Regions from separate parts of the Rhodoferax fermentans genome, predicted to be linked through region 1. Evidence: predicted binding sites of a transcription regulator. Region 1 holds the regulator's gene; each other region holds the start of a gene.
What was found. The regulator HrcA, encoded in region 1, represses chaperone genes, less so after heat shock. The targets are predictions, from matches to a motif close to TTAGCACTCNNNNNNNNNGAGTGCTAA.
Positions count from the first base shown of each region.

Region 2: a site for HrcA is predicted at 8,362-8,388, ahead of rpoH (RNA polymerase sigma factor RpoH). Genes of this name have one in related genera too.
Region 3: a site for HrcA is predicted at 5,023-5,049, ahead of RF819_RS06650 (co-chaperone GroES). Genes of this name have one in related genera too.

Region 1 is NZ_MTJN01000002.1:4,143,918-4,153,854, forward strand. Features, by position in the region: gene RF819_RS19275 (RelA/SpoT family protein) at 1-1,996, shown strand, start outside; tRNA gene RF819_RS19280 (tRNA-Arg) at 2,164-2,240, opposite strand; tRNA gene RF819_RS19285 (tRNA-Ile) at 2,548-2,624, opposite strand; gene hrcA (heat-inducible transcriptional repressor HrcA) at 2,648-3,652, opposite strand; gene RF819_RS19295 (NAD kinase) at 3,810-4,712, shown strand; gene recN (DNA repair protein RecN) at 4,709-6,361, shown strand; gene rapZ (RNase adapter RapZ) at 6,365-7,273, shown strand; gene mutY (A/G-specific adenine glycosylase) at 7,251-8,297, opposite strand; gene RF819_RS19315 (dynamin family protein) at 8,287-9,937, opposite strand, start outside.
Region 2 is NZ_MTJN01000002.1:1,228,323-1,238,259, forward strand. Features, by position in the region: gene RF819_RS05985 (hypothetical protein) at 1-550, opposite strand, end outside; gene RF819_RS05990 (vWA domain-containing protein) at 561-1,955, opposite strand; gene RF819_RS05995 (AAA family ATPase) at 1,948-3,057, opposite strand; gene RF819_RS06000 (hypothetical protein) at 3,087-4,094, opposite strand; gene RF819_RS06005 (Ldh family oxidoreductase) at 4,195-5,214, opposite strand; gene RF819_RS06010 (helix-turn-helix transcriptional regulator) at 5,283-6,002, opposite strand; gene RF819_RS06015 (VOC family protein) at 6,102-6,479, opposite strand; gene RF819_RS06020 (acyl-CoA thioesterase) at 6,585-7,025, shown strand; gene RF819_RS06025 (hypothetical protein) at 7,015-7,506, opposite strand; gene RF819_RS06030 (protein phosphatase CheZ) at 7,555-8,187, opposite strand; gene rpoH (RNA polymerase sigma factor RpoH) at 8,420-9,361, shown strand; gene RF819_RS06040 (Bug family tripartite tricarboxylate transporter substrate binding protein) at 9,462-9,937, shown strand, end outside.
Region 3 is NZ_MTJN01000002.1:1,357,911-1,367,847, forward strand. Features, by position in the region: gene RF819_RS06620 (sugar kinase) at 1-773, opposite strand, end outside; gene RF819_RS06625 (cupin domain-containing protein) at 858-1,190, opposite strand; gene kduI (5-dehydro-4-deoxy-D-glucuronate isomerase) at 1,404-2,240, shown strand; gene kduD (2-dehydro-3-deoxy-D-gluconate 5-dehydrogenase KduD) at 2,270-3,031, shown strand; gene kdgR (DNA-binding transcriptional regulator KdgR) at 3,209-4,009, shown strand; gene RF819_RS21475 (DUF1653 domain-containing protein) at 4,172-4,924, opposite strand; gene RF819_RS06650 (co-chaperone GroES) at 5,151-5,441, shown strand; gene groL (chaperonin GroEL) at 5,527-7,173, shown strand; gene RF819_RS06660 (HAD family hydrolase) at 7,472-8,095, opposite strand; gene pgi (glucose-6-phosphate isomerase) at 8,208-9,776, opposite strand; gene tal (transaldolase) at 9,779-9,937, opposite strand, start outside.

The DNA.
Region 1 (9,937 bases):
GGCGGCCCTGTTGCATGACGCCATGGAAGACTGTGGCATTGCCAAATCGGAACTGATTGAGCGCTTTGGTACCTCGGTGGCAGAGCTGGTCGATGGCTTGACCAAGCTGGAAAAACTGCACTTCAACACACGTGAGGAGAACCAGGCCGAGTCGTTTCGCAAAATGCTGCTGGCCATGGCACGTGATGTACGTGTCATCCTGATCAAGCTGGCAGACCGCACCCACAACATGCGCACGCTGTCGGACGCGCCACGCGAAAAATGGGGGCGCATCGCTTCGGAAACGCTGGACATTTACGCCCCCATCGCCTACCGCTTGGGGCTGAACCAGACCTACCGCGAGTTGCAGGATCTGTCCTTCAAGTACCTCAACCCCTGGCGACACAGCGTTCTGACCAAAGCGGTAGCCAAAGCACGAAGCCGACGACGCGACCTGATTCAAAAGGTGCATGCGGACCTGGACAACACCTTTGCGCAACACGACATGCCGGTCAGGATCGCCGGGCGCGAAAAAACCATCTTCTCCATCTACAAAAAGATGGAGGAAAAAAATCTCAGCTTTGCCCAGGTCACCGATATCTACGGATTTCGCATCATCGTCCCGAACCTGGTTGACTGCTACACCGCTTTGGGTATGCTGCACCAGCTCTACAAGCCGGTTCCCGGCAAGTTCAAAGACCACATTGCTATCAGCAAAATCAACGGTTACCAGTCGCTGCACACCACGCTGGTCGGCCCTTCGGGGATCAACGTCGAGTTTCAACTGCGCACCGAGGCGATGCATCTGGTGGCTGAAACTGGTGTAGCGGCGCACTGGTTGTACAAGGAAGCGTCCAACGATGATGTCGGCCAGAACGACCGCATGGGTTCCAAATGGCTGCAGTCACTGCTGGACATCCAGGACGAAAACCGGGATGCCACAGAGTTCTGGGAACATGTCAAGGTAGACCTTTTTCCCGATGCGGTTTACGTGTTCACGCCCAAGAGCCAGATCATGGCCATGCCTCGCGGAGCCACCGTGATCGATTTTGCCTATGCCATCCACAGCAACGTGGGCGACCACACGCTGTCGGCCAAAATCAACAACGAACCCGTGACCTTGCGGACCGAGGTCAAAAATGGTGATGTGATCGAGGTCATCACCTCACCTGACGCTACACCCAACCCGGCCTGGCTGGGATTTGTCAGGACAGCGCGCGCACGTTCCAAGATACGCCAACACCTCAAGACCTTGGCCCAGACAGAGTCGGAGAGCCTTGGCGAAAAAATGCTGATCCAGGCCTTGCGGGCGGAAGGCATCGAGAACTTACCCGACCACTCTGGCGCCAAGGCCGCTGTGTGGGACAAGTTGTTGCGTTTCAGTGGCAACAGGACCCCATCCGAACTGATGACAGACATTGGCCTGGGCAAACGCATCGCCAGCATCGTCGCCAAACGTTTGGCCATGTTGCTTGCTGACAGCGGGGAAAAGCCCGATGCCCTGCTGCTGACCCGGGAACGTTTTGTGGCTGGCGAGAACATCTCCCAGGGCAGTGTGTCCATTGATGGCAGCGAAAGCACCTCGGTACGTTTTGCCCATTGTTGCCGCCCGATTCCTGGCGACAGCATTGTGGGTTACCTGGGCCGTGGTGAGGGGTTAACGATCCACACGGGCGACTGTCAGGTCGCCAAAAAACTGCACCACAAAGACAGCGAACGTTTTATCAGTGTGGAATGGTCCGATGAACCCATGCGGACCTTCGAGACAGGTATTGTTGTCACCGTCACCAATGGCAAGGGTGTGTTGGCCCGTGTCGCCAGCGCGCTGGCATCTGGCGAAGCAGACATCACCCAGGTTGACATGACCAATGAATCTGCGCATGGGGTGATGGAGTTGCGGTTTGTCATTGCGGTGCGTGATTTGAGCCAGCTTGAAACCGTGTTCAAACACCTGCGCCGCACCGCTGCGGTTCTGAAAGTGCAGCGCTCCAAAAACACCTCCCCCATCGCCGCATAGCCAGATTCACTTGGCGCGCGAGTAAAAAATCGCCAGACCCCAATGCGCGGGTGATCTGCGACATCGCGTATTCGGGTGTCACATCACCCGGCATGCAGCGCCAGGTCAAATATTTGAATTCAAAAACGAAAAAGCCCTAGAACATCTCTGTTCTAGGGCTTGTCGTTTGGTGCGGCTGGCAGGAATTGAACCCACGACCCCTTGGTTCGTAGCCAAGTACTCTATCCAACTGAGCTACAGCCGCTAAGCTATCAATTATAGCCTAAAAATTGGCATGCCGCCACAGACTTGAACTTTGGGCCAAAGAATTCTGCGTTTGACTGATTATTCTTGGTACCTCAAATGCTTTCGCTCTATGCACTTCTACAAACAAATCGAGATCGCTTTTAGCCAGGAATAAAGCAACGTGGTTAAGCCAGATGACCCTGTGTGTCATCTCCTGCGCAATGGCTGGCAACCAAACTATCAAAAATTTGACACAGGGCCTCATTTGTAGGCACCAACGACAAAGGCCTGCTGACGCAGGCCTTTGATTGTGTTCATAATTTAATTGGTAGGGCGTCACAGACTTGAACTGTGGACCAAAGGATTATGAGTCCTCTGCTCTAACCAACTGAGCTAACGCCCCAACCGAACCGGCAATTGTAGGGGCTACTTGTGGTGGCTCAGCGCGTTGCTGACCAGTTTGGAGGTGATGTCCACAATCTGGATCATGCGGTCATAGGGCATGCGTGTGGGCCCAACCACACCGAGGGTACCGACCACCTGGCCATCGACCTCGTAAGGGGCACTGACAATGGACAGGTCCTCAAACGGAATCACCTGGCTTTCGCCACCGATAAAAATGCGCACACCTTCGGCGCGTCCGGTCACATCCAGCAAACGCATCAACTGGGCTTTTTGCTCAAACAGGTCGAACGCACGGCGCAAATGGCCCATGTCATTGGCAAAGTCACTCACCGACAACAGATTGCGCTCACCGGCAATGATCACCTCGTCGGCGGTTTCAGACAGCACCTCGGAGTTGGCAGCCACGGCAGCGTGCATCAGGCTGGCAATCTCTGCACGCAAGGACTCCACCTCGTTTTTCAGCCGCTCGCGCACCTGCTCGATGTCCAGACCGATGTAATTGGCATTCAGGAAGTTGGCCGCCTCGACCAGCTGCTGCTGCTCGTAGTCGACCTCGGTGAAGATCACGCGGTTTTGCACATCCCCTTCCGGCGAGACGATGATCACCAGCAAGCGCCGCTCGGACAACCGCAAGAACTCAATGTGCCGAAAAACCGTGGTGCGCCGCGGCGCCACCACCACACCCACAAACTGGGACAGACTGGAGAGCAGATTGGCCGCGTTGGAAATCACCTTCTGCGGCTGGTCGTGGGCCAGACTGTGTTCACCAAACGGGTTGCGCTGGACCGTCAACATGGTGTCCACAAACAAGCGGTAGCCGCGTGCGGTGGGAATGCGCCCGGCCGAGGTGTGTGGGCTGACGATCAGACCCAGATCCTCCAGGTCTGACATCACGTTGCGGATGGTGGCGGGTGAAAGCTCCAGCCCGGATGCCTTGGACAAAGTGCGCGACCCCACCGGCTGGCCATCAGCGATGTAACGCTCAACCAGCGCTTTGAGTAATAACTTGGCACGGTCATCCAGCATGCTGTCATTTTACGGACATCTTGTCAGAGCCAAAGACCAGGAAAGAACACCCTTGGTACCGCTTCAAACAGGGATGCTGTATGCCAGTGTTGTCCGTGAAGCTGGTTTTTTCAAAGGCGTCACCGGCCTGCCATGGCTTTGGTGTTGTAATTTGCAGATGGATTCCAAATTCAAGCTTGTTGCACTGATCGGCAAATACCAGACCAGCGCCGGTGTTGCCGCCGTTGCCAGCGCGCGCGCGGCACTGGACGCGGTGGCGCATTTTCTGCACGACCAGGGCTGTGATGTGGTGCTGGAGCGTGACACGGCGCTCAACATGGGGATGGTGACCCACCCGACGCTGACCGTGCCACAGATCGGCGAACAATGTGACCTGGGCCTGGTGGTGGGGGGTGACGGTACCATGCTGGGCATTGGCAGACAACTGGCCGCATATGGTGTGCCGCTGATTGGCATCAACCAGGGCCGTCTGGGCTTCATCACCGACATTCCCTATGGCAACTTTGCCGCCTGCCTGAGCCTCATGCTGCGTGGTGAATATGTGGAAGACCACCGCAGCCTGATGACTGGCCGGGTGATGCGCGATGGGCACTGCGTCTACAACGCCACCGCGCTCAACGATGTGGTGGTGAACCGTGGTGCCACCTCGGGCATGGTGGAGTTGCGGGTGGAGGTGGATGGCCACTTTGTCGCGAACCAGCGTGCTGATGGACTGATCATCGCGACACCCACCGGATCAACTGCTTATGCATTGTCATCGGGCGGGCCTTTGTTACACCCCTCCATTCCCGGCTGGGTGATGGTACCGATTGCCCCACATACATTGTCAAATCGGCCGATAGTCCTTGCCAACACATCGCATATAGCTATTGAAGTAGTAGCTGGCCGGGATGCCAGCGCGAGTTTTGACCAGCAATCCCTGGCGTCCCTGATGCATGGTGACCGGATTGAAGTCACCCGGTCCAACCACCATGTGCGGTTTTTGCATCCCAAGGGCTGGTCCTACTTTGATACCCTGCGGGAAAAACTGCATTGGAACGAAGGAGTAACCTCAACGTGAGTCTCAAACGCATCGTCCTGCGCGACTTTGTCATCGTCAGCGAACTTGACCTGGAACTGGCCAACGGCTTCACCGTGTTGACCGGTGAGACCGGCGCTGGCAAATCCATCCTGGTGGACGCCTTGCAGCTGGTGACCGGCGGGCGTGCCGATGTCAGTGTGATCCGTGAAGGTGCGACACGCACCGACGTCAGCGCCGAGTTCGAGGCCACAACCAGCGTGGCCAGCTGGCTGGACGAGGCCGGGTTCGAGCACGACAGCAGCCTGCTGCTGCGTCGCACCGTTGACGCCCAGGGCAAAAGCCGCGCCTGGATCAACGGCAGCCCCGCCACCGCCACCCAGTTGCGCGCCTTGGGGGAACTGCTACTCGACATCCATGGGCAACACGCCTGGCAAAGCCTGACACGCCCGGAGTCCGTGCGTGGCCTGCTCGACGCCTACGCGAAGGTGTCGACCGATGGCGTGGCAGCACAGTGGCAGCTGTGGCGCACCGCCCAGGACCAGCTGGCACAGGCCCGCACCTCGCAGGACTCTTTGCTCAACGAACGTGAGCGCCTGAACTGGCAGATTGGTGAGCTGGAAAAACTCGCACCGGCAGTGGACGAATGGCCCGCCTTGAACGCCGAGCACAGCCGCCTCTCCAACGCCCAGGCCCTGTTGGACGCTGCGCAATCGGCCTTGCAGGCACTCGATGAGGCCGACAGCAATGCCTGTAGCCTGAGCGGCAGTGCCTGCGAAGCACTTCAAAAACAAGAGCATATTGAGCCCGTATTTAAAGGGCTGAGCGAGGTTTTGACATCCAGCCTGGCTCAGTTGGAGGATGTGGTGCACTCACTGCGTGTCTACCTTCGCAAAACCGAGCTGGACCCGGATCGGCTCAGCGCGCTGGATGAACGCTTGGGCCTGTGGATGGCACTGGCGCGCCGTTACAAACGCAGCCCCGAGGAGCTGGTGGACCTGTTGTCTGGCTGGAAAGCTCAGCTGCGTGCGCTGGACGCTGCGGCCGACCTGCAGGCGCTGGAGAGTGCGGTGGCCTCTGCCTGGCAAAGTTATCAGGTAGAGGCTGGTAAGCTGACCCGAGCCCGGCAAAAGTCAGCCCCCAAGCTGGCCCAGACCATCACCCTGGCGATGCAGGGGCTGGGCATGCAAGGCGGCCAGTTCGAGGTGGCCATCCAGCCTGCAGGCCAGCCTTTGATGACGGGGTTGGAGGACATCCAGTTTCTGGTGGCAGGCCATGCGGGCAGCACCCCGCGCCCGGTCAACAAAGTGGCTTCAGGAGGTGAGTTGTCACGCCTGGCGCTGGCGATTGCGGTCACCACCAGCCAGCTGGGTACCGCCCAAACCCTGATTTTTGACGAGGTCGACGCCGGTGTCGGTGGTGCAGTGGCCGAAACCGTGGGGCGGCTGATGCGCCAGCTCGGCGTTGACCGGCAGGTGCTGGCCGTGACCCATCTGCCGCAGGTGGCCGCCTGTGCCGACCAGCACCTGGTGGTCAGCAAACAACTGGCGGGCAGCGCCACCGTGAGTTCGGTCACCCCGGTCAAAGGTGAAGATCGCGTCACCGAACTGGCCCGCATGCTGGGTGGTGAACGCATTCTGGCCAGCACCCTGACCCATGCACGTGACATGCTGCAAGTGCAGGGAGCCTGACACATGAATACCAGCCCCAATGTGCAGATTGTGCTGATCACCGGCATGTCCGGCTCGGGCAAATCGGTGGCCTTGCACGCGCTGGAAGACCTGGGTTTTTATTGTGTGGACAACCTGCCGCCCGAGCTGCTGATGCAGCTGGTGGATCTGGAGCATGCCCACCATGCCAAACATCTGGCGATTGCCATCGACGTGCGCAGCGCCAGCTCGCTGCCACTGGTGCCAGAGCAGTTGAAACAGCTCAAGGCGCGCGGGCTGCAGGTCGATTCCATCTTTCTGGATGCCACCACCGACACGCTTATTCGCCGCTTTTCAGAAACACGCAGGCGCCACCCTTTGTCCCGGGGCGGGCCAGAAAACGCCCTGCTGGACCAACGCCATGCGCTGGCCGACGCCATTGAGCTGGAGCGCAACCTGCTCAGCGACCTGCGCATGCAGGCCCATGTGATCGACTCCAGTGTGATCCGTCCGACCCAGCTGCAGAGTTATGTCAAAGCCTTCATCGCCGCGCCCGGTGAACAGTTAACGCTGGTGTTTGAATCTTTTTCGTTCAAACGCGGCATCCCGAGCGACGCCGATTTTGTGTTTGATGTGCGCATGTTGCCCAACCCACATTACGAGCCCGAACTGCGTGCTCTGACCGGGCAAGATGCGCCGGTGGCCGACTACCTGAGGCGGCAACCCGAGGTGCAGCGCATGCTGGACCAGATTCACACCTTCCTGAACAACTGGATGAACGATCTGGCGCAAAACCACCGCAGTTATGTGACCGTGGCCATCGGCTGCACCGGCGGGCAGCATCGCTCGGTGTACCTGGTGGAACAACTCACCGCCTTGTTTGCACCGCACTGGGTCACGCTCAAGCGGCACCGTGAAATGGATGCCCGTTTTAGCACGTCAGCAACTTCCTGATCGGTGCCGGCAGCCCCAGGCTTGGCCAGCGTTCAGCCTCCACCCAGGCGCCGGCCACATCCGGTGGTGAGCCCGTTGGCAACACCACAGATACCGGATGCAAATACAAGTCCTTGTGCGTCAACACATGCTTAATCACCGGCTGGTCTTGCAGCTGACTGTGTCGCGCCGGTGGCACACTAGCCAGCAAGGCTTCCCGGTTTTCAAACAGAGGCAGGCAATACAGACCCGCCCAGACGCCCGGTGTGGGCCGTTGGCTCAGCCAGACTGCAGCGTCGTCCGACACTGCCCACAGTAACCAGATCGTTTGCGCCGTTCTCTTGAGTTTGCGGGTCTTGACCGGAAAACTCTCCTGGCGCGCCAAGGCCTCAGCCCGGCAGTCGCCATGGAACGGACAAGCCACACAAGCGGGTTTTCTGGCGGTACAGACCGTGGCCCCCAGGTCCATGATGGCCTGGGTGTAACGTGGCATGGTGTGGGCCAGATCATGCTCTGGCAGCAGGCGATTGGCCTCCTGCCACAACTGCCGCTCGTTGGCAGAGAGCGCCAGATCAGCCTCAAACCCCAGGAAACGTGTCAGCACCCGTTTGACGTTGCCATCCAGAATCGCTACGCGTTCGCCAAAACAGATCGACGCCACCGCCGCCGCCGTGGACGGGCCGATGCCCGGCAGGGTCTGCAACAGCGCCGCAGTGCGGGGAAAGGCACCACCGTGCACCGCCATCACCTGCTGCGCACACAGGTGCATGTTGCGGGCGCGACTGTAGTAACCCAGACCACTCCACAGGCCCAGCACATCATCCAGCGGTGCCTTGGCCAGCGCCGCCACGTTTGGAAAGCGCGCCACAAACCGGGTGAAGTAGTCGCGCACGGTGACCACCTGGGTTTGCTGCAGCATGATCTCGGAGAGCCACACATGGTAGGGCTCGCGCGTGGCCTGCCAAGGCAGGTCGTGCCGACCGTGGGCACGCTGCCAGTCCACCAATCTCTGCGCAAAGTTCTGCGCGATCAACTCAAGAGGCATGCACGGCCACCCCAAAACGCGCGGGGGTGGTCATCTGCAGCAGCGAGTCGGTCAACTCCACCAGCTTGAGTTCAACCTGATCCAACTCAGTGCTGCGTGCATGGATGTCCTCAATGCGTTCGTCGAGTCCACTCGATGCCTGGCCGATACGGTCAATCGCTTCGAGCCGCCGCACAAAATTCTTGCGTCGTTCGCGCAGCTGCGAGTCGAGCTGCGACGCAGCCGATTTGCTCCAGGCCTCAATATCCCCCAGCACGGTCTCATTGACGGCACGCATGCGGGTGCTCAACGCCCGCACCAGACGATCCGCAAACTCGGGCTGCGCCAGCCTGAAAGCGTTGCCGATGCCGAGGTATTGCACATGGCTGCGCTCAATCAGGTCCAGGTCACTCAGATATGGCGCCATCTGGGGCTCATCAGGCACCTGCAGCGAAAAGCCGTATTCGGTGTTGAGTTGCAAAAAGGTGGCCGCCAACATGGCGTGGATGTCGAGCCCCTTGGCATGCACCTGGCGCAAATTAGCACGCAGGCGCTCGAAGGTTTCGCCATATGAGCGCTTGATACCCAGCTTGAAGCCTTTTTGCTTGAGCGCCGCGGTCAGTTGCGCCATCTCGTCCTTGAGAGTCTTGGGACCAAGCAAACCGAATATTTCCCGGATCAGTTTCAGGTGCACCGAACGCACCGCGTGAATTTTGACGCCAGCCGCATCAAATTCGGCCTGCTCCTGCGCCACCCGCGCCCGCATGTTTTTGATCACAGGTTGGTTCTTGCCCTGCAGACCTTTGAGTTCCAGCAGCTGCTCGGTCAGGTCGCGGCGGCGGATGTGCACACAGCGGCCGGTTTCACCGCGCAGGGCAGTGATGCCACGGCTCACCGCAGCACCCAGAATTTTTTGCCGCCGCCCCATGATGTCCTGGCTCAAGGCGTCTTCCAGTTGCTCCAGGCAACTGCGTTTGAGCAGCGCTGCGTCATTCTTGACCTTGGCAAGCAGGCCTTTCTGGGCCGACACCGCCACCACTTGGTCTGCGGGAATACCCAGAATCTCGGCCGAACCGCGTTTTTGCCGCTCAATCTGTGCCTGAACCTCCTGCGGGCTGTCCAGTGCGTCCCACAAGGTGTCGATCTTGTTCAACACCACCAGGCGTGTGGACAGGTCTTGCCCGTCTTCCACCAGGTGTTCACGCCAGATCGACAGGTCGGATTGGGTCACCCCGGTGTCAGCGCCCAGGATAAACACCACCGCCTGCGCTTGCGGGATCAGGCTGACCGTGAGCTCAGGCTCGGCACCAATCGCATTCAAGCCCGGTGTATCCAGAATGACCAGGCCCTGCTTGAGCAAAGGGTGGGCGATGTTGATCAAGGCGTGGCGCCACTTGGGCACCTCCAACAGGCCATTGGCATCAGGCACTGCATTGCCGTCGTCGCTGTGCCAGAAGCCCAGGGCACGCGCCTCGTCCTGCGTGACACGACGGGTTTCTGCCACTTTGGCAAAAGCTTCGGCCAGTTGTTTGGGGTTGTTGACCTCCAGCTCCAGCCGCTCCCACTTCTCGGGTGCCAGGCGCCACTCCATGAGGGACTGCGGCTGCAGGCGGGTCTCGATGGGCAACAGGCGCAAACACGGCGGCACCTCCGGGTCATAG
Region 2 (9,937 bases), 2.9 Mb from region 1:
TCAGCGGCGACCAGGCCCAGCCCAGAACCGCCAGCAGGTCCTGCGGGATGTCCAGCACCTGGCCCGGCGGTGCGCTCAGCAGCACATCGGCCGAGACACTGCGCACCGGTGACACCGTCATCGTCAGGCTCAGGTCACCCACCTGCACCACCGCGCTGCTGAGCACCGGCGCTTGTGCCTCTGACTGCAAGGCATAGTGCCGCGCGATGGCAAACCCCTCGCCCAGCGCAAAGTGTTGCCCAGCAGGCACCGCATCCACCTGCTGCAACAGCTGTGCGGGCTCAGCGCCGCTGGCCGTCAGGCGGGCCCGCAGGCCACTGGACAGCACCAGGGTGCGGGTCAGGCGGTAGCTGCTCTGGCTGACCTTTTCCAGCGCCAGCAACTCGGACAGACCGGCCAACCCAGGCGCGTCGGCAGCACGGTCCCTTGGCTTGAACACCACCCGACGCTGGATGCGGTCGCAGGCGGGCAAATCCACCTGTCGGCCACTGCGGCTGAACGGCGCCACCAGCGCCAGGATGTCATGGTGGGTCAGAGGGGTGGCGGTCATGGCTCGGACCTCAGCTCAGCACCAGTTGGCGACCAAAGGGGGGCGCCATCAACGCTGCCATTTGCGGCACCGCCCAGAGCACCGGGCAACGCGGCCGATGGCGCGCCGGGCCGTCCAGGTCGGTCAGCACCACAATGATGTCGGGCACATGGCGCTCGGCTTCTTCGAGCAGCGGGGTGAAATCGGTGCCACCACCGCCTTTGAAGTCGAGCTGATCCAGTTTGAAGCGGCCGGGTTCAAAACGCAGCACCTGGCGCACACGGTCATCCCCCAACACCAGCGTCACACCTGCGGCCAGGCGCCGGGTGATGGCGCTGATCTCGCGGCCAAAACGCTGCAGCAACTCATCGTCGATGGAACCCGACACATCCACCACCAGAACCAGACGCGGCACGGCACGGCCTGGGCTGGTGCCCGGCTCAAACGGCATACGGTGATGCGGGCCGCTGCGCCCCTGGTTGGCCAGGTAAGAGCGCGAGGGGCGCGACCAGGACAACTCAGGCTCATGCGAGAGGCTGCGCGCCAGCTGGGTGCGCAAGACCTGCTCCCACGGCGTGCGGGATTTGGGCAGGTCCGCCATCAGGCTGCGCAACATCGAGTGGGCGCCGTCACCCGCATGGGCGCGGGTGAGGCGCTCGCACCACTCGCGGGCCAGCTCGGCCTGGGATTCGGGCGAGCCCAGGGTCTGTTCGCTGGGCACCAGATCACGCTGTGTAGGGCGGCCCATGGCTCGGGCGCGGGCGGCGCGCTGGCCATCTGCGTTTTGGGATGGGCCACTGGCAGCTGCAGTCTGGCCTGCGGCGCTGGGCTGTCGGCTCGACTGGCCTTGGTTGGATGGCTTGTGCGCTGCAGCGCTGCTGTGGCTCTGAACCTTGCCCTTGTCTGGCGCGGCGCCACGGTCATCCAGCGCGCGGTAGAGGGTTTCCACATCCCATTGCAGCAGGGCCTTGTCGACCGGCAGGTCCAGCTGAAGCGTGGTTTTGAGCAGCTTGTCCAGATACACCGCATCCTGTGGCAGTTGCAGCCAGCTCAGGTGACTCAAGGCGCTGTTGACAATGGCATCGGCGCAGAGGTTAAACAGCGCCAGGTCCACATCACCCAGCAGCTGCTGGAGTACCAGGTAACGCTGCGGATGCCGCAGCGCAATGTGCAGCACCTCGTGCGCGACGTGGCCCACCTGCTCGGGCAAGGGCAGCGCCTCAAAGCGTTCGCTATAAAAAATGGTGCGACCATCCGTTACCAATAAAGGGCCAGAGGCCCAAAAGGCTTGTAACTCCGAGACGTTCTGGTGCTTGACCCAGAGCGCCAGCCCACCGGTGGACGGCGCAAACTCCACCATGCGCGCTACCGCGCGCGTGCCACGGTGGCGGTAGAGCGCCTGAGGCTCGGGCAAGTCGTCAGCCACGCGCTGCCTCTTTGGCGCGCCGCTCGGTGTAGCGGGCATACACCGGGCTGTCGAGGATGGCGGCCTCCAGCCCACTCTCCAACGCGCGCTGCATCAGCAGCTCCATGGCCAGCGTCTGGCCTTCCACAATGGGCAAGGCCGTGCTGCTGCGGATGTCGGCAAACTGCTCAATGATTTCCAGCGCCCGACTCACGGTACTTTCTTCGCGGCAGGCGGCCAGCAGGCCGTAGATGGTGCCGTAGAGCCCATCCAGCGTCTTGGGCAACAGGGCCACCGTCTCGGCGCCGCGTTTGGCCGCCAGCAGGCGCACCACATCCACCGCAGCCTGGATTTCACGCAGCACCCCAAAAAACTCGGCGGCATTGGCAGCACCAATACGACCCTGCACCAAGATCCGCTTGGTCGCGTCTGACAGGCCTGACTTGAGCACGTTCGAGATGTCTTCCCAGCCGCGTGGGCTGGCGCCAATCAGGTAATCGTTGGCCAATTGAGACTGGGTGTCGTCGAGCTTGTCGGGCCGCACCCGTAGGTAGGCCATCACCTCGGGCGCGAAGTCCTTTGACAGGGCGTGGGCCAAAAAAGCGTCGATCACCGTCTGCACATTGAAATGGAACATGCGGTCGGCCAGCGCGGTGCCCATGTCGTTGCTGACCGCGTCGTGAAAGCTGGCGTTGCCCGCCGCAATCACCTGCCAGCCATCGGGCAGCACATAGTTGCCGACACGCCGGTCCAGGATCAGCGAGTAGGCCGACACCTGCAGCCGTTTATCGGCCGCAGTGAGTTCGTCCAGAAACAAAATGCCCGCAGGGTCGGATGTTGAGGGCAAAAACTCGGGCGGAAACCACACGGTTTTGGCCAGGGTGTCGTCGGCATAAATGGCCCCCCGGATGTCGACTGGCTCAATGGTGGTCAGGCGCAAGTCCACCAGCGGCACCTTGAAGTGCTCGGCCACCTGACGCACGATGGACGACTTGCCCACACCCCGCGTACCCCACAACATGGTGGCGCGGCGGCGCAGGGTGGCGTCCGCGTACTGCTCGATCAGCGCGGCCTTGGCCGCAGCGATGGAGACCGGTGGGATGTTCATGGGGTTGCCAAGCATGGTCTGACCTTGTTCTTGTTCGAGGAATCTCAGGGCGCACCACCGGGCGCGGTGGTCGCGGACGTGGTTGGGTGTGGGCTGTTGACCAGCGTGTCAACGGGCGGTGTGGCCCACCAGCTGGCCGCCGTCAGGCGCCGGGGTGGGCGGGGCAACTCAAAACTGGGCATCTCGCGCAGGCAAAAGCCCCATAACAGCAACAGGGGTGGCGCGTTAAAGATCAGCATCCAGTAGACCGAGTTCTGCGCAATACCGAGGTAAGGCACGGCCAGTGAACCCAGCACCAGCCCCAGCAGAATCAGCAACGGCACCGCCCGCCGGGCAGCCACCCGCCAGCGTGCGCCAGCCTGTTGCTGGTGGAACAAAGACGGCGGCTGGGCCAGGGTCTGCGCCACATGCCGGGCCGCCAACTCCAGCTGGTTCACAGCCAGACGGCTACGCTCAGAATCGGAGCCAGGCAAACGCAAGCTGCTGCGCCAGTTTTTGGGGTGGCGCGTCAGCCGCGCCCAGTGGCGGCCCAACACCTGCAGCAGGTCGTCGGGCAAGTCAATGGCTGCGTTGGCGGTGAATTCCAGCTCGGCCGGGTAACCCTTCACTGCGGGCATCTTGAGCCGCAGGCTCAGGCCCTGTACCTGTACTTCGGCACTGCTGAGCTGCAGGGTGTTGGTCGGCAACACCAGTCGGTGGTTGCAGGCCATGCACCAGCCGTCGCCCGAGCGAAACAGGGGCTCGGGGGCCAACGCCTGCAGCCCAGCAAGCAGGCTATCCACATCGGCCCCTTCGGTCTGCAGGGTGGCCTGTAAACCTGCAGGATGGACCACGATGCGGCGCAGCACAAAGCGGGTCTCACTTGGGCAGTCCAACTCCAGCCGGTCCGTCAGCGTCGGGGCGGAGGCCGAGGGGTTGGGGCAGGTCTCGGGCTTGAACACCAGGCAGCGCTGGACACGGTCGCTGCCAGCCAGATCCAGCCGACGACCGCTTCGAGTGAACGGCTCGATCAGCCCGAGGATCTCGTGGTGGGTCAGCGGTGAAGTGGCCATGCTCAGCTCAACAGGAGACTCCGGCACCCGAGGTGCCAAACCGTCGCCAACTCATCCACAACACAGCAGAAAAAAGCATCGGCAAATTATGCCCGTGCCTCTAGATAACCACACCCACTTCGGCCAGCTGGGCCACGATGTCGGCATGTAATGGCACACCCTGGACCAGGTTGGTGTCCCGGCTGGCCCAGCCACGTTCACCTGGCCAGGTGAACGGTGCAGCGACCTCACCCAGATGACCCAAATAGTCAGTCACGCGCCGGGTCAGCACCTCCAGGCCACCAAAAGCCTCAGGGTTGAGGGCGACGAAGAGTTTGCTGGCATCCGGGTCGATGCCGCTGCGGTCACCGGCAGAAATTTCGTTGCCAAAGGCGCCACCGCCAAGGGCAGCGGTCAGCAGCTCCATCACCAGCGCCAGCCCGGCACCTTTGTGGCCACCAAAGGGCAACACCGCACCCGCCAGAATCGCCTTGGCGTCGGTGCTGGGTTGCCCTTGCGCATCCAGGCCCCAGCCCGGGGGGATGGCCTGGCCCTCACGCAGGCTGGTGCCCACCTTGCCCACCGCAGCCTGACTCATGGCCATGTCCAGCACCAGCGGCGCATCAGCGTCGGCACGCGGGATGGCCACCGCCAGCGGGTTATTGCCCAGCACCCGGCTGGTGGCACCCCAACCCGCCATGGTCGGCATCGCGTTGGTGGTGCACAGGCCGACAAAGCCCTGGCTCGCTGCGCGGCTGGCATAGGCATGGGCGCGGCCCCAGTGGGTGGTGTGCACCGCCAGACAGGCGCCGATGCCAAACTGGCGTGCGCGGTTGACCGCATCGTCCATGGCGCGGCAGGCGGCACTGCGACCCGGGCCGTTGTCGGCATCAAGCATGCTGGTGGCGGCAAATTGCCTCGTGAATTGGATATTGGGTTGTGCCTTGACCCGACCATCCCTCAAAGCAGCCAGCAGGCCCGGCAACATGCGCACCCCGTGCGACGGCACGCCCAGCAGGTCGGACTCAACCAAAATCTTTGCCTCAAGCTCGGCCAGATCGTTGGGTACACCGGCAGCTGTGAGGGCGTTGGTGATCTTCTGGCAGAGCACGGGAAAGCTTATACGGGTGGCGGCGTTCATGTCGGGTATCTCAGAGGGGTAAAGCGGGCATTTTCAGACATGGTGCGCCGTGCGCCATACTGTCAGCGTCAGGCAGTGCCATCCAGCTTGTCTTGTGTACCAGCGGGTGCAGCGGCGCGCAGGTAATCGGCCAGCCTTTTGCCCGCTTCGTCCTGGAACTGCCCGACCTTGCCGTCGATCACCTGCAGATGGCTCATGCGGTCCAGGCGAAAGCTGCGAAACCCGTGGCGGTGCTCGCACCACGCCGCCAGTGTCCAGACCTTGCCCCAGTAAAAACAGCCCAGCGGGCGCAAGATGCGCTGTGTGATCTGGTCGGTGGCGTCGCGGTAGTCAACCTGCACCTTGTGGCGTGTTTGTGTCGCTTCTCGCAGTGTTTGCAGGGTGATCTGCACTGACGGCTCCAGCCCAACAGGTGGCGCATAAACGGCCATGCTTTGCGCAGCCGCCCGGGCCGCTGCGGGTAACACCGACAGAATTTTCCCCAAAGCCACTTGAGAGGCCTGCGCCAGTGCCGGGTCTTGCCAGACCTGGGCCATGCGCACCGAGGCCACCAGGGCACGCGCTTCGTCCAGCGTGAACATCAGCGGTGGCAGATCAAAGCCCTGCCCCAGCCGGTAACCCACACCGGCCTCACCCTCAATGGGCACACCCTGGTGCTGCAGGTCGGCCACATCGCGGTACACGGTGCGGGCCGACACCTCCAGCCGTTGCGCCAGATAGGCCGCCGTGCTGAGCCGCCGCCCACGAATGAGTTGAACGATCTGGAACAGGCGGTCGGCACGGCGCATGGTGGTTGAACGTTTGAGATACTTTTTGTGCTCTGATCCTCATGATACATGGGCAGATAGCTCTTAAAAATGCAGCAACATCAGGCCGCAGTGCGCTTGTCAGCCCAAGGCATGCAATCCCACCCGGTTGCCATCCAGATCCGTGATGTGCGCAAAATAGCCCATGCCAGGCGGCAAGGCCTGGCGCGACAGCACCACCTGGCCACCCGCTGCCACCACACGTGCCAAGGCGGCATCCAGCGCAGGTGAAGCATCCAGATACACCAGGGTGCCACCATTGGCCAACGCTGGCGCACTGGGCCCCATCATCAAGGCCCCACCAACACCACCACCTGCGTTGTCGTATTCAAAAACGGCGCCCTGTGACGGCCCCATGGCCTCGCGGCGCATTGGGCGACCCAGGACAGCCTCGTAAAAAGCCTGGGCCTGATCCAGTTGAACCGTGGGGATTTCGAACCAGCTGATGGCGTTTGTCATGGCGTACTCTTTGGAAGTTGAAGAAGCCCTGATGATGCGAGGGGGCTGCTGACAACGTGGTGTCAGTGGTCAAATCAACAACTCAACCACCTTTGAGGCAGCGCCATGGCACGTATCCACATCCAGCTTCCTGAACAGTTCGCTTTTGCCACCGAGATCACGCTCTACCAGAGCCACATGAACTACGGTGGCCATCTGGACAACGCGCTGCTGCTCACCCTGGTCTCAGAGGCGCGGGTGAGGTTTTTCAAAGCCCTGGGTTACACCGAGCTGGATGTGGAAGGTGTCGGCATCCTGGTGGCCGATGCGGCGGTGCAGTACCGCTCCGAAGCGTTTTATGGCGAGGTCATGGTGGTGCAGATGACGGCAACCGACCTGGGCGCCAAGGGTTGTGACCTGGTGTGGTGCATGCGGGAACAAATCAGCCAGCGCGAGGTGGCGCGTGGCAAAACCGGGATTGTGTTTTTTGACTACAGCCGCCGCCAAGTAGCGCCAGTGCCCACCGCCTTTTGTGACCGGCTGGCGGGCCTGTCGCTCAGGGAATGATGATGTCGCGGTCGCGTGCACATTCCGGTGGCTCGCCATAACCGGTGGAGCGCACCTGCAGCTCTTGTGAGATCTCGACCTGGAACCACTGGCAGAAGTGGTTTTCGTAACGGTAGCTCCAGACCTCACCGCGCGAGCGCCCCAGCCCCTGGATGTGGCTGGCACGGCCCAGCAGGTCACGCACCTCTTGCTGTGACAAGCCAGGGGTGATGCGGGCGAAGTTTTCTTCGGTCAACACCTGCGCGGCCTTGATCACCCGGCCATCGGGGCCGAGATCCACAAACCAGGTGTGGTGCCCCATCGGGCCCCGGGGAAACTCCAGCCGGGTGCCGGTGGCCATCTCTCGCTGCTTGTCAGGCGGCCCCATCTGGGCCACCAGCTGCGCCTGGGTCAGATCCTTGACATTGGCTGGCGGCGCGTAGCCGCTGCAGGCGCTCAGAAGCGACACACAGATCAGACTGAGGGCGGAAAAACGCAACATGGCAAATCCTCGGTAACGCAAAGAGCAAATTGTGCCGATGGGCCTGGCTCAGAACCCCAGTGAGGCCAACAAGTCATCCACATCGGTTTGTTTGAGGGCGTTTTCTGCGGTTTGCGGGCCATCGAGCTTGTGGGTATCCACCGTGACAGGCTCCACTTGGGGCGTATCCTGGGTGGCCTCGGCCTGGGGCGCACTGTCGACCAACAGGTGCACCAGCTGCATCTCGGTGCGGTTGATGATGTCGATGACCTTTTTGATCACCTGGCCCGACAGATCCTGAAAATCCTGCGCCATCATGATGTCACTGAGCACCTCGGCCTGCCCCTTGGAAAAGCCGCCGGTTCTCTCGACAAACTTGCTGCAGACCACCAGCAGACCACGCGCCTTTTGCAGCGTCAACTCTTCTGAGCGGGCAAAGCGGGCCAGAGATGCACTGAGCTCGACGGCGCGGCCAGACAGATCGTCACAGGCGGGTTTGGCGGTTTCAACCAGCGTGAGCACCTTGTCGGCAGCGGCCTCGGTCATCTGACCCACATACGCCAGCCGATCCCGGGCATGCGGGATCTCTTCCACAATGTCATGCAAATGGTTACTGCCCAATAAGGTCAGTGCCTCGTGCATTTCCCTGGTAATGGCACCCAGTCTGGCGTAGGCCTCTTCTTTGCTTAACGGCGTAGGCATGGGAATGAATTCAGCTGTTGAAGGCAGTATTAGACCTCAAGCCATCGTGCCTCTGCACGTTCAGGCGGCCACAGCTGCAAATATCCTTGCCTTGGCGCAACACCGGGCGGGCCAAGCCGCCAGCCGCAGCCTGCCCCCATACCCCCAACCGTTTTGCGCAATTGAACTTTATTATTAGCACTCTCTCCAAGGGAGTGCTAATATTTGCACGTTCACCCATAGGAGTACTGGCATGACAACGCACACTGGCAACCCAAGCACCGCGCTGACCCTGGCTAACCCCTGGGCGCTGGTGCCTGCGCTAGGCAATCTGGATGCCTATATTTCGGCGGTCAACCGCATGCCCATGCTCACCCTCGAGGAAGAGCAGGCTTTTGCGCGCCAATACCGCATCAACAACGACCTGGAAGCCGCCGGAAAACTGGTGCTCTCGCACCTGCGCCTGGTGGTGTCCACCGCGCGCCAATACCTGGGCTACGGCCTGCCGCATGGCGACCTGATCCAGGAAGGCAACGTCGGACTGATGAAGGCCGTCAAACGTTTTGACCCCGACCAAGGCGTGCGCTTGGTGAGTTACGCGCTGCACTGGATCAAGGCCGAAATCCACGAATACATCCTGAAAAACTGGCGCATGGTCAAGGTGGCCACCACCAAGGCGCAGCGCAAGCTGTTTTTCAACCTGCGTTCGATGAAACAGCGCTTTCGCAGCGAAGACGCGATGGCCGACCTTGACTCGCACCGCGACACCCTCAACGACAGCCAGATCGACGCGATGGCCACCGAGCTCAACGTCAAGCGTGAAGAAGTGATCGAGATGGAAGCGCGTCTGTCCGGCGGAGACGTGTTGCTCGACCCGAGCCCGTCCGACGACGGTGAAGACGCTTTTGGCCCGATCTCTTACCTGACCGACGCCGCGCACGAACCCACCGCGATGATCGAAGCGCACCACCGCGACGTGTTGGCCAGCGACGGCATCGCCCAAGCGCTGGCCACGCTGGACGACCGCAGCCGCCACATCGTTGAAGAACGCTGGCTCAAGGTCAACGACGACAACTCGGGCGGCATGACCCTGCACGACCTGGCCGCCGTCTACGGCGTCAGCGCTGAGCGCATCCGCCAGATTGAAGTGGCGGCCATGAAAAAGATGAAAAAGGCCCTGGTTGAATTTGCCTGAACCAAGCCGCCAGCGCCTGTAACGGCGCGCCGATAATCACCCCACCTGCCGCCAATACGCTGGCACGTGGGGTTTTTTCATGTCTGTACGGGGCTTTCAGATGACATCTTTCCAACGTCGCAAGACTCTGCTTTTTATAGCTATCAGCGCTCTATCTACCTGGGCCAGCGGGCTGGACTTGGGGTCTCGCCAAAATGCCGCACCAACCCCGGCCTGGCCAACGAAAACCGTGCGCATCATTGTTGGTTTTCCGGGCGGCTCCTCACCCGACCTGACCGCACGCACCCTGGCCGAGCCGCTGTCCAAGGCGCTGGGCCAGCCGGTGATTGTGGAAAACAAGGTCGGTGCGGGCGGCAACATCGGTGCCGACTATGTCGCCAAAGCCACCGACAACCACACGCTTGGCCTGATGATCAACGGCAACATGACCACCGCCAAGTTGCTCAACCCCACGCTGGCCTATGACCCGTTGAAAGACCTGCAGCCGGTGTCGCTGGTGGGTGTCTCGCCGCTGGTGCTGACCGCGCCCCTGAACGCGCCGGGCGCCACAGCGGCCGAGTTCTTCAAGGCCGCCAA
Region 3 (9,937 bases), 2.8 Mb from region 1:
AAGCAGTCACCCGCACCAGTCGCATCCACCGCCTTCACCGGGAAAGCCGGGATCTTCTGAATCTGCTTGCCATCAGACACCATCACACCTTCGATGCCCATTTTCATGACCACCACCTTGGTGCCTTGTTTATGGGCCCAGGCTATCAGGTCTTCTGGGGCATGCAAGCCAGACAGCTTGGACAGCTCCTCCAGCCCTGGCAAAAACTCGTCTGCCAAAGCGATGGTTTCGATGACCGTGGACCGGGCATCTTCCAGCGACCACAGCGCAGATCGCAGGTTGGGGTCATACGACACACGGGCGCCAGCGGCACGCGCCATGGCGATGGCAGCCGCCACGGTCTCATGGGCGTTGGCGCTGATGGCCTGGCTGATCCCGGTCACATGCAGGTACTTGGTGTTGCCAATCAGGGCAGGCGACAGGTCTGACGGCCGCATGCCGCTGGCGGCCGAGCCCTTGCGCAGGTAGGAGAAATGGTGGCCATCGGCGTCATGGTGCACAAAATAGACCCCTGTGGGGGCATCTTTGTGCACGTGCACGGCACTGACGTCCACCCCCTCAGACTTCCAAAGCGCCAGGCACATGTCACCCAGCGCATCACTGCCCACCAGCGACACATACGCACAGCGTGCGCCTTGCCGGGCGGCCGCAATGGTGGTGTTGGAGGTGTCACCGCCAAAACCCTGCAAGTACATCCGGCCATCGCCCTGTGGGATCTGGTTGAACTCCACCATGGCCTCACCCAGCGCCACCACATCGTATTGATGATTCATGTCAAAAATCCTTTGAGTTTTACGTGGTTGTCACCCGCCTTCATGCGGCACAGCACCGCAGGCACTTTGGCGACAGCCGTCTTGTTAGAGAAAGTCGTCCCGGCGCGGTGAGAACTGGTCAAGCAGCATGCTGCCCTGCTCCAGCGAGACCACACCATGCCAGACCAGCTTTGGTGCAACAAAGGCATCACCAGCGGTCAAGGTGCGCTTGACACCCGCCACATCCACTTCAAAGGACCCCGCCACGACAAAGGCGATCTGGTCATGCGCATCATGGGCATGTGCGGTGCCAATCGACCCTTTGTCGAACTGAACCAGCACAGACATCAGGTCTGGCGTATGACCCACAATTTTTCGCCGGATGCCATCACCCAGTTCGATCCAGGGGGTGTTGGCGTTGTCAAAGTAATGTTCCATTGCAGTACTCACGGTGGTTAAAAAGGCAAGCTTGAACAGAAAAATAGAAGCTTGTCAGGACAAGACGTTTCCGATAATGTATCATTCAACAAACAATTTGAAACGCCGGTTCAATAAATAGTAACTGCATTTCATAAATGTTGTGAGTTGCGTCAATTTCTGCCGCAGCCTGAACCAACCCAGAGCCACACAAGGCCAACATCGAGAGCAACCATGGAAATTCGCCAACCCATCCACAGCGACCACGTTCGCACGCTTGACACCGAAGGCCTGCGCAAGCAATTTCTGGTTGAAGATCTGTTCAAAGCCAATGAGGCCACTCTGACCTACAGCCAGATCGACCGCATCATCGTTGGCGGCATCATGCCCGTCAACCAAGCGGTGCGCTTCTCACCTGAGCTGGGCCGTTTTACCGGTACCGACTTTTTCCTGCAACGCCGGGAACTGGGCCTGATCAACATTGGCGGCGCTGCCCGCGTGGTGGCCGATGACGAGACTTTCGAGATCGGCTCGCGTGAAGCCTTGTACATTGGCCAAGGCACCAAGCAATTGGAGTTCACCAGTGTTGATGCTGCGCACCCCGCCAAACTGTATTTCAACTGTGCACCGGCACACACCCGCTACCCCAGCCGCAAGATCACTCAGGCACAGGCGTCTCCTGAAACGCTGGGCGCCCCGGAAACCAGCAATCGCCGCACCATCTACAAGTATCTGGTGCCCGATGTATTGCCGACCTGCCAACTCTCCATGGGCCTGACCCAGCTGGAACCCGGCAACATGTGGAACACCATGCCCTGCCACACCCATGACCGTCGCATGGAGGTGTACTTCTACTTCGACATGAACGACAACGCCGCAGTGTTCCACATGATGGGTGAACCAACTCAGACCCGCCACATCGTTGTTCACAACGAACAAGCGGTGATCAGCCCGAGCTGGTCCATCCACTCGGGCGTGGGCACCCAAGCCTACACCTTCATCTGGGGCATGGTCGGCGAGAACCAAGTCTTTAAAGACATGGATCACGTGCCGATGAGCGCCATTCGCTAAACCAACCGCTTAACACAACAAGGAACAACATGATTTTGAACAATTTCAAACTGGATGGCCGCGTTGCCATCGTCACTGGCTGCAACACTGGCTTGGGCCAAGGCATGGCGCTGGCACTGGCGCAGGCTGGCGCCGACATCGTCGGCGTCAACGTCGCTGCTCCGGACGACACCCGCACGCTGATTGAAGCCACAGGCCGCCGTTTTCTCGATCTGCGTGCCAATTTGTCAGACGTCAGCAGCATTGACGGCCTGGTGAAACAAGCGCTGACTCTGACGGGCAGCATCGACATTCTGGTGAACAACGCCGGCATCATCCGCCGCGAAGATGCCATCAACTTCAGCGAGAAAGACTGGGACGATGTGGTTGACCTCAACCTCAAGTCGGTATTCTTCTTCTCACAAGCCGTGGCACGCCAGTACATCGCACAAGGCACAGGTGGCAAGATCATCAACGTGGCATCCATGCTGTCGTATCAAGGTGGCGTGCGGGTTCCGTCCTACACCGCCTCCAAGAGCGGCGTGATGGGCATCACCCGTGCCTTGGCCAACGAATGGGCCAAACATGGCATCAATGTGAACGCCATCGCCCCTGGCTACATGTCCACCGACAACACCAGTGCCCTGCGCGCCGATGAAGCCCGCAGCACAGCCATTCTGGATCGCATCCCGGCAGGTCGCTGGGGTGTGCCCGCTGACATGGCGGGCCCGGTGGTGTTTTTGTCATCGGCTGCTGCCGACTACATCAATGGCTACACCGTGGCTGTGGACGGTGGCTGGCTCGCACGTTAATGACGCAACCCGGGCCAAGCGCCTGCAAACGTCATCGTTGCAGTTCCATTAGCTGATCTTCAAACGGTGTGACCTCAAAAACTTGCACTTTGTTGGCTACCCAACCCTTTGGTTGGGTAGTTTCTTCGGCTGTAAGGAATACAATTTGAAACACACTTCCAGGGGAATCAAAACAAAATGGCTGATGAATCCTATGATGTAAAGCAACCTGAGTCGGTGGCGGCCGTGCTCAAGGTATTTGCTCTGCTGCAGGCCTTGTCTGAAAACAACGAGACCGGCATTTCTGACCTGTCTGTGCGCTTGGCCATGCCCAAGGCAACCGTCTACCGGTTTTTGCAAACCATGATGACGGTGGGTTATGTCAGACAGGAAAAGGACAGCGAACGTTATGGTTTGACCATGAAGATGTTCGAGCTGGGCACCAAAGCCCTGCAGTTCCCCGACCTGGTCGACCTGGCCAAACACCACATGCAGATGATGGCCGACATCACCGGCGAAACGGTGCACTTGGGCACCTTGATCGACAGCGAGATCATCTACATCCACAAAGTGGACTCGCGCCACAACCTGGGCATGTACTCCCGCGTGGGACGACGTGCGCCGCTGCATTGCACCGCCATTGGCAAGGTCTTGATGGCCTGGGAAGACCCTGAGCGCCGTGACCGCATCTTGAAAGGTGCAGATTTCAAGCGTTTCCGGGAAAAAACCATTGTGGATGCTGCTGCGTTTGTGACCGAACTGCAGCAGGTCAAGGCGCAGGGTTTCGGCGAAGACCGGGAAGAATTTGATGACCACATCCGCTGCCTGGGTGTGCCCATTTTTGACCGCCTGAGCCGGCCGATCGCGGGGTTCAGCATTTCATTCCCGACCTTCCGCTACGACGACTCCAAGAAGGACGAAATTGTGGCCATGCTGCAAGGCGCCGCCAAAGACATCTCGGCCCAACTCGGTTGCTCCAACTTCCCTCTGGACAAGTAAGCCTGCGGCAGGCGGGTTTCGCGCTAAACCATCGGCTGTGTAAGCCCGCCTGAACGCCAGCCCACTCAGTGAGCTGGCGTGACCCTCTTGGAGGGTTTGCGCCCCAGACGCAACCAGTTCACATCGCTGTCTGCACCCTCGCAATTTTGAGCAAGAAGCGCCCTACTCGGCCTCGGCGATTACCACAAATCTCGGGACGGTCCCGTTCTCTGTTGAAACCATCTCCTGCATGTCAGCCAGTGGACGCATCCAAACGGTATCCTGTTTGTCACCCTGAAGCGGCTTGTAGAGCACACCCAGTTCCAGCGTCGCCTCGATCAGACAGGTGCCAACCACCGTATAGAGCCCACCCTTGTAGTGCCGCAGCTGTACGCCAGGTTTGCATTGGTCTGGGTTCAGGGGAATCGGCGGCATGTGTTCACGCTCAGCAATCGCGGTAACCAGCGCAGACAGGCTTGCAGGCGCCGTTTCATGCTTGCGCCCGGTGTTGTCCTGTCCCAGCTGGGCAATCAGCTGCTCGGATTCGGCAAGACGCATGCGCAAGGCCTGATTCTCCAGCGTCAAGCGCTGCACCTCGGCAGCGAGGTCATCCGCAACCGCGGTGACGCGCTCCCGCACGCTGTCACGGCTCAGGATCAATCGGGAACCCAAAGCCTCCAGCCAGCTCAGGATCTCCACACGTGTGCTGTCTTTGTGCAGTGGATTTTGCAAGGTGGCTTTCTTGACATCGGCACGTCGGCACAGCTCGGACTGTGTGACCCGTCCGTGGTTGAACGGGTAAATACCTTGGTGCTGGTCAATGTCCCTCTCAATATCGGCCATGGCCTGGCGTAGTCGCCTGAGGGCAGCCTCGGTTCTGGCATTGCCCTTATCTGGTGCAGTTTGGAGCGTGGGCAGGGTATGGTTGCTGGACATGGCAAGAGTTTAAAGGAGCGACCTGGCACAGTTCAGCACACCATTGGCATCAGGAAATGTCAACAGAGCTCTTGAAAAGCTTTCAAACGCCCTTATCATTAGCACTCGATAGAGATGAGTGCTAACAGCACGGTGTGATGAACACACATCTCTTCAAGACAACAACAGCCTGCTGCCACAGCTGGCGTTTGCGTTTTAACCTTGTTTCAAACTTTAGGAGATCTTTATGAAACTTCGTCCCCTGCACGATCGCGTGATTGTCAAGCGCGTTGAGAACGAAACCCGCACCGCTTCTGGCATCGTGATCCCTGACAGTGCTGCTGAAAAGCCTGATCAAGGTGAAGTGCTGGCCGTTGGCCCTGGCAAGAAGAACGACAAGGGCGAACTCGGCGCGATGAGCGTGAAGGTTGGTGACCGCGTGTTGTTCGGCAAGTACAGCGGCCAGACCGTCAAGGTCGATGGCGACGAACTGTTGGTCATGAAAGAAGACGACCTGTTCGCAGTCGTCGAGAAGTAAGCACTCAATACCAAATAGATAGCTGGTCACGCTTGATTCATGCGGGCTAGCGACTCATTTCACTTAAATATTCTGGAGTCATAACATGGCAGCAAAAGACGTTATTTTTGGCGGCGAAGCCCGCGCACGCATGGTTGAAGGCGTGAACATTTTGGCCAACGCGGTCAAAGTGACCCTGGGCCCCAAGGGCCGCAATGTGGTGTTGGAGCGCTCGTTCGGCGCCCCCACCGTGACCAAGGACGGTGTGTCCGTGGCCAAGGAAATTGAACTCAAAGACAAGCTGCAAAACATGGGTGCGCAGATGGTCAAGGAAGTGGCTTCCAAGACGTCTGACAACGCTGGCGACGGCACCACCACCGCTACCGTGTTGGCCCAAGCCATTGTGCGCGAAGGCATGAAATACGTGGCCGCCGGCATGAACCCGATGGACCTGAAGCGCGGCATCGACAAGGCTGTGACCGCCCTGATCGAAGAGCTGAAGAAGGCTTCCAAGCCCACCACCACCTCCAAGGAAATCGCCCAAGTCGGCTCGATTTCTGCCAACTCTGACGCCTCCATTGGCGAAATCATCGCCAACGCGATGGACAAGGTTGGTAAAGAAGGCGTGATCACCGTGGAAGACGGCAAGAGCCTGCAAAACGAACTCGACGTCGTTGAAGGCATGCAGTTTGACCGTGGTTACCTGTCGCCCTACTTCATCAACAGCCAAGAAAAGCAATCCGCTTTGCTGGACAACCCGTTTGTGCTGTTGTACGACAAGAAGATCAGCAACATCCGTGACCTGTTGCCCACCCTGGAACAAGTCGCCAAGAGCGGCCGTCCGCTGTTGATCATTGCTGAAGATGTCGAAGGCGAAGCCCTGGCAACTCTGGTGGTGAACACCATCCGTGGCATTTTGAAGGTTGTGGCTGTCAAGGCGCCTGGTTTTGGCGACCGTCGCAAGGCCATGTTGGAAGACATCGCCATCCTGACCGGTGGCAAGGTCATCGCTGAAGAAGTGGGCCTGACACTCGAAAAAGTGACTCTGGCTGACCTCGGTTCTGCCAAGCGCATCGAAGTGGGCAAAGAAAACACCATCATCATCGACGGTGCTGGCCCCGCTGCTGACATCGAAGCCCGCGTCAAACAAGTGCGCGTGCAAATCGAAGAAGCGACTTCCGACTACGACCGTGAAAAACTGCAAGAACGCGTAGCCAAGCTGGCCGGCGGTGTTGCAGTGATCAAGGTTGGCGCTGCCACCGAAGTCGAAATGAAGGAAAAGAAAGCCCGCGTCGAAGACGCCCTGCACGCGACTCGCGCTGCTGTGGAAGAAGGCATTGTGGCTGGTGGTGGCGTGGCTTTGCTGCGCGCCAAGCAAGCTGCTGGCGAAATCAAGGGTGACAACGCTGACCAAGACGCCGGCATCAAGCTGGTGCTCAAGGCCATCGAAGCGCCTCTGCGCGAAATCGTGTTCAACGCCGGTGGCGAAGCCTCTGTGGTGGTGAACGCTGTGTTGGCTGGTAAAGGCAACTACGGCTTCAACGCTGCCAACGACACCTATGGCGACATGATCGAAATGGGTATCCTGGACCCAACCAAGGTGACCCGCACCGCCCTGCAAAACGCAGCGTCTGTGGCTTCCCTGATGTTGACCACCGAATGCATGGTGTCTGAGTCCCCGAAGGACGACGCACCTGCAGGCGGCATGCCTGACATGGGTGGTATGGGCGGCATGGGTGGCATGGGCATGTAAGAGCTCCTTGCCTGAGGCTCCAGGCCGTCGTTGCAAGGGTTTGCCGTACCGCAGGTACTGTCTTCACCCTTGCGTCTAGGCCTGAAGCCTCATGCTGCGTCGAGTGGCTCTTGTGGCGCTCGACTCACCAACTAAAAAACCCCGCAGAGCGCGAGCTTTGCGGGGTTTTTACTATGGTTTCAGAAGCTGCTTACCCTTGAACGATAAGGGCTGGAGGCCATTTTCCCTTAAAACTTCACGCCTGATTGGACGCCAGGTCGTCAGCGGGAACACCCGCCTCTCAGATCACCAGGAAGCGCTACAGCCCCAGCTGGGCCAGATCCGCCTGCAACTGCTGCGCTGAAGTGAAGTGGATACCGTGCCAACCCAGTGACTGGGCGGTCGTGACGTTGTGTTTGAGGTCGTCGATGAACACAGTTTGATCGGGAGCCAGGCTGTAGCGGCTTTGCAGCAGCTGGTAAATGGCTGGGTCCGGTTTGATCTGCAACACATCCCCTGAAAAAATGCCGCCGTCAAACCACTGCAAAAACGGGTGGTGTTGCTCCAGATAACGGGCATACAGCACCGGCATGTTCGACAGGAAATACAAACCGCTCACACCATCGCCTGCCAGACGGCGCTGGTGCAACTGCGTCAACACCGCCAGTGACTCCGACATCACCGTCAAGCGCTCCCCAATGCCCTGCACCAGGGCCGCCAAGTCCTGCTGCGGCAAGTCCAGCCGCTGGGCGGTGCGTGCCACCACCGCATCGGTCTCCAGCAGGCCACGGTCAAAGTCGTGCCAGTCGGCATGGCCAAACACCTGGTGCGCCAGCTGCGCGGCCTCGTCGGAGGTGCGCACACGCTGCGGAAAAGTCTGCATCAGCAAGGTGCCGGGTTGCCAGGTGAATAACACCGCACCAAAGTCAAAAACAATGTTCACAAACACATCCTTGTTAAGGCCACGGCAGGAAGCTGCCAGGCCTGCGCCGGGCGGGTCGGGCATCTGCCGTTGGCAGAGCGCGGTGTTGTGTCCAACAACACCGCCTGCGTGGTCAAGCCTGCAAACGGGCCAGCAGGCCCGCGGTGGAGCCGTCCAGACCCGCTGTGTCGCCACTGAGCAGACGCGCCTCGACGTCCTTGGCCAAGACCTTGCCGAGCTCCACACCCCACTGGTCAAAGCTGTTGATGCCCCACAGGCTGCCCGAGACAAACACGCGGTGTTCCTGCAAGGCAATCAGCGCACCCAGCGACGTCGGGGTCAGTTCATCGAGCAACAAGAAGGTGCTGGGCCGGTTGCCAGTGAAATGTTTGTGGCCACCCGCATCGGCCTTGCCGAGCATCAGCGCCTGCGCCTGGGCCAGCACATTGGCCAGCAGCAGGGTGTGGTGGCCGGGCAGGCTGTGCAGCGGCTTCTTGACCGCGACAAACTCCACCGGCACCACGTCGGTGCCCTGGTGCAGCATCTGGAAGTAGGCGTGTTGGCCATTGGTGCCGGGTTCACCCCACACCACGGGAGAGGTCGAAAAAGGCAAGGCTTCGCCGCTGGCGTCCACGCGTTTGCCGTTGCTTTCCATCTCCAGCTGTTGCAGGTAGGCCGGGTAACGTTTCAGGGCACAGTGGTAAGGCGCCACACTGCGGCTGGTGAAGCCGTGGAAGTTGCGGTACCAGACATCCAGCAGGCCCAGGCGCACCGGCAGGTTCTGCGCCAACGGAGCGGTGCGGAAATGCTCGTCCATGTCGTGAGCACCGGCCAAGAACGCGCGGAAACCGGGTGCACCAATGGCGATCGCGAGCGGCAGACCAATGGCTGACCAGACTGAATAACGCCCGCCCACCCAGTCCCAGAAACCAAAGGTGGTGCTGATGCCAAAGTTATTGGCGGCCGCCACATTGGTGGTGAGTGCCGCAAAATGCCGCGCGATGTGGGTGCCACCCTGCGCCTCGAACCAAGCCTTGGCGCTGTGCGCATTGGTCATGGTCTCGATGGTGGTGAAGGTTTTGCTGGCGATCAGGAACAAGGTGCTCTCGACCTTGACCTTCTTTAATACCGCCGCCAGCTCATGCCCGTCCACATTCGAGACAAAGTGAAAACGTTTGCCCGGCGTGACAAATTCGTCGAGCGCCAGCACCGCCATCTGCGGCCCCAGGTCGGAGCCACCAATGCCGATGTTCACCACGTCGGTGATGTCGGCGTCGGCCCGCACAGCCTCGGCATAAGCCAGCATGGCGTCCAGCGTGCTGTGCACTTGCGCCAGCTCAGTCGCTACATTTTTGATATCTGCTCGCCCTTGATCCGTCAGGGCCAGAGGCGGATTTCTCAATAACCAGTGCATCACAGCACGCTGCTCGGTGCTGTTGATCTTGGCCCCGGCAAACATCGCATCGCGGTGCGACTCCAGACCGCTTTCACGCGCCAGATCGAGCAACAAGGCCTGGGTGGCCTCGTCGATCAGGTTTTTGGACAGGTCGGCAAACACGTGCGGCGCACTTTGGCTGAAGCTGGCAAAGCGCAGGGGGTCCGCCGCAAACTCGGGGCGCAGGTCAAAACTGCGCCCGCTGGTTTCAAAGCGGGCCTGCAGCGCCGCCCAACTGGGGGTGCGGTCGCAACGTGTGGTGTTCATGCTTAATGTCCGAGCAAGAGTTGATCCAGTTTGACGGCGTCGGCACAGAAGGCACGGATGCCCTCAGACAGTTTTTCGGTGGCCATCGCGTCCTGGTTCAGCGCAAAGCGGAAGGACGCTTCGTCAAAATTCACCGGATCCATGTCCAGCGACTGTGCGGC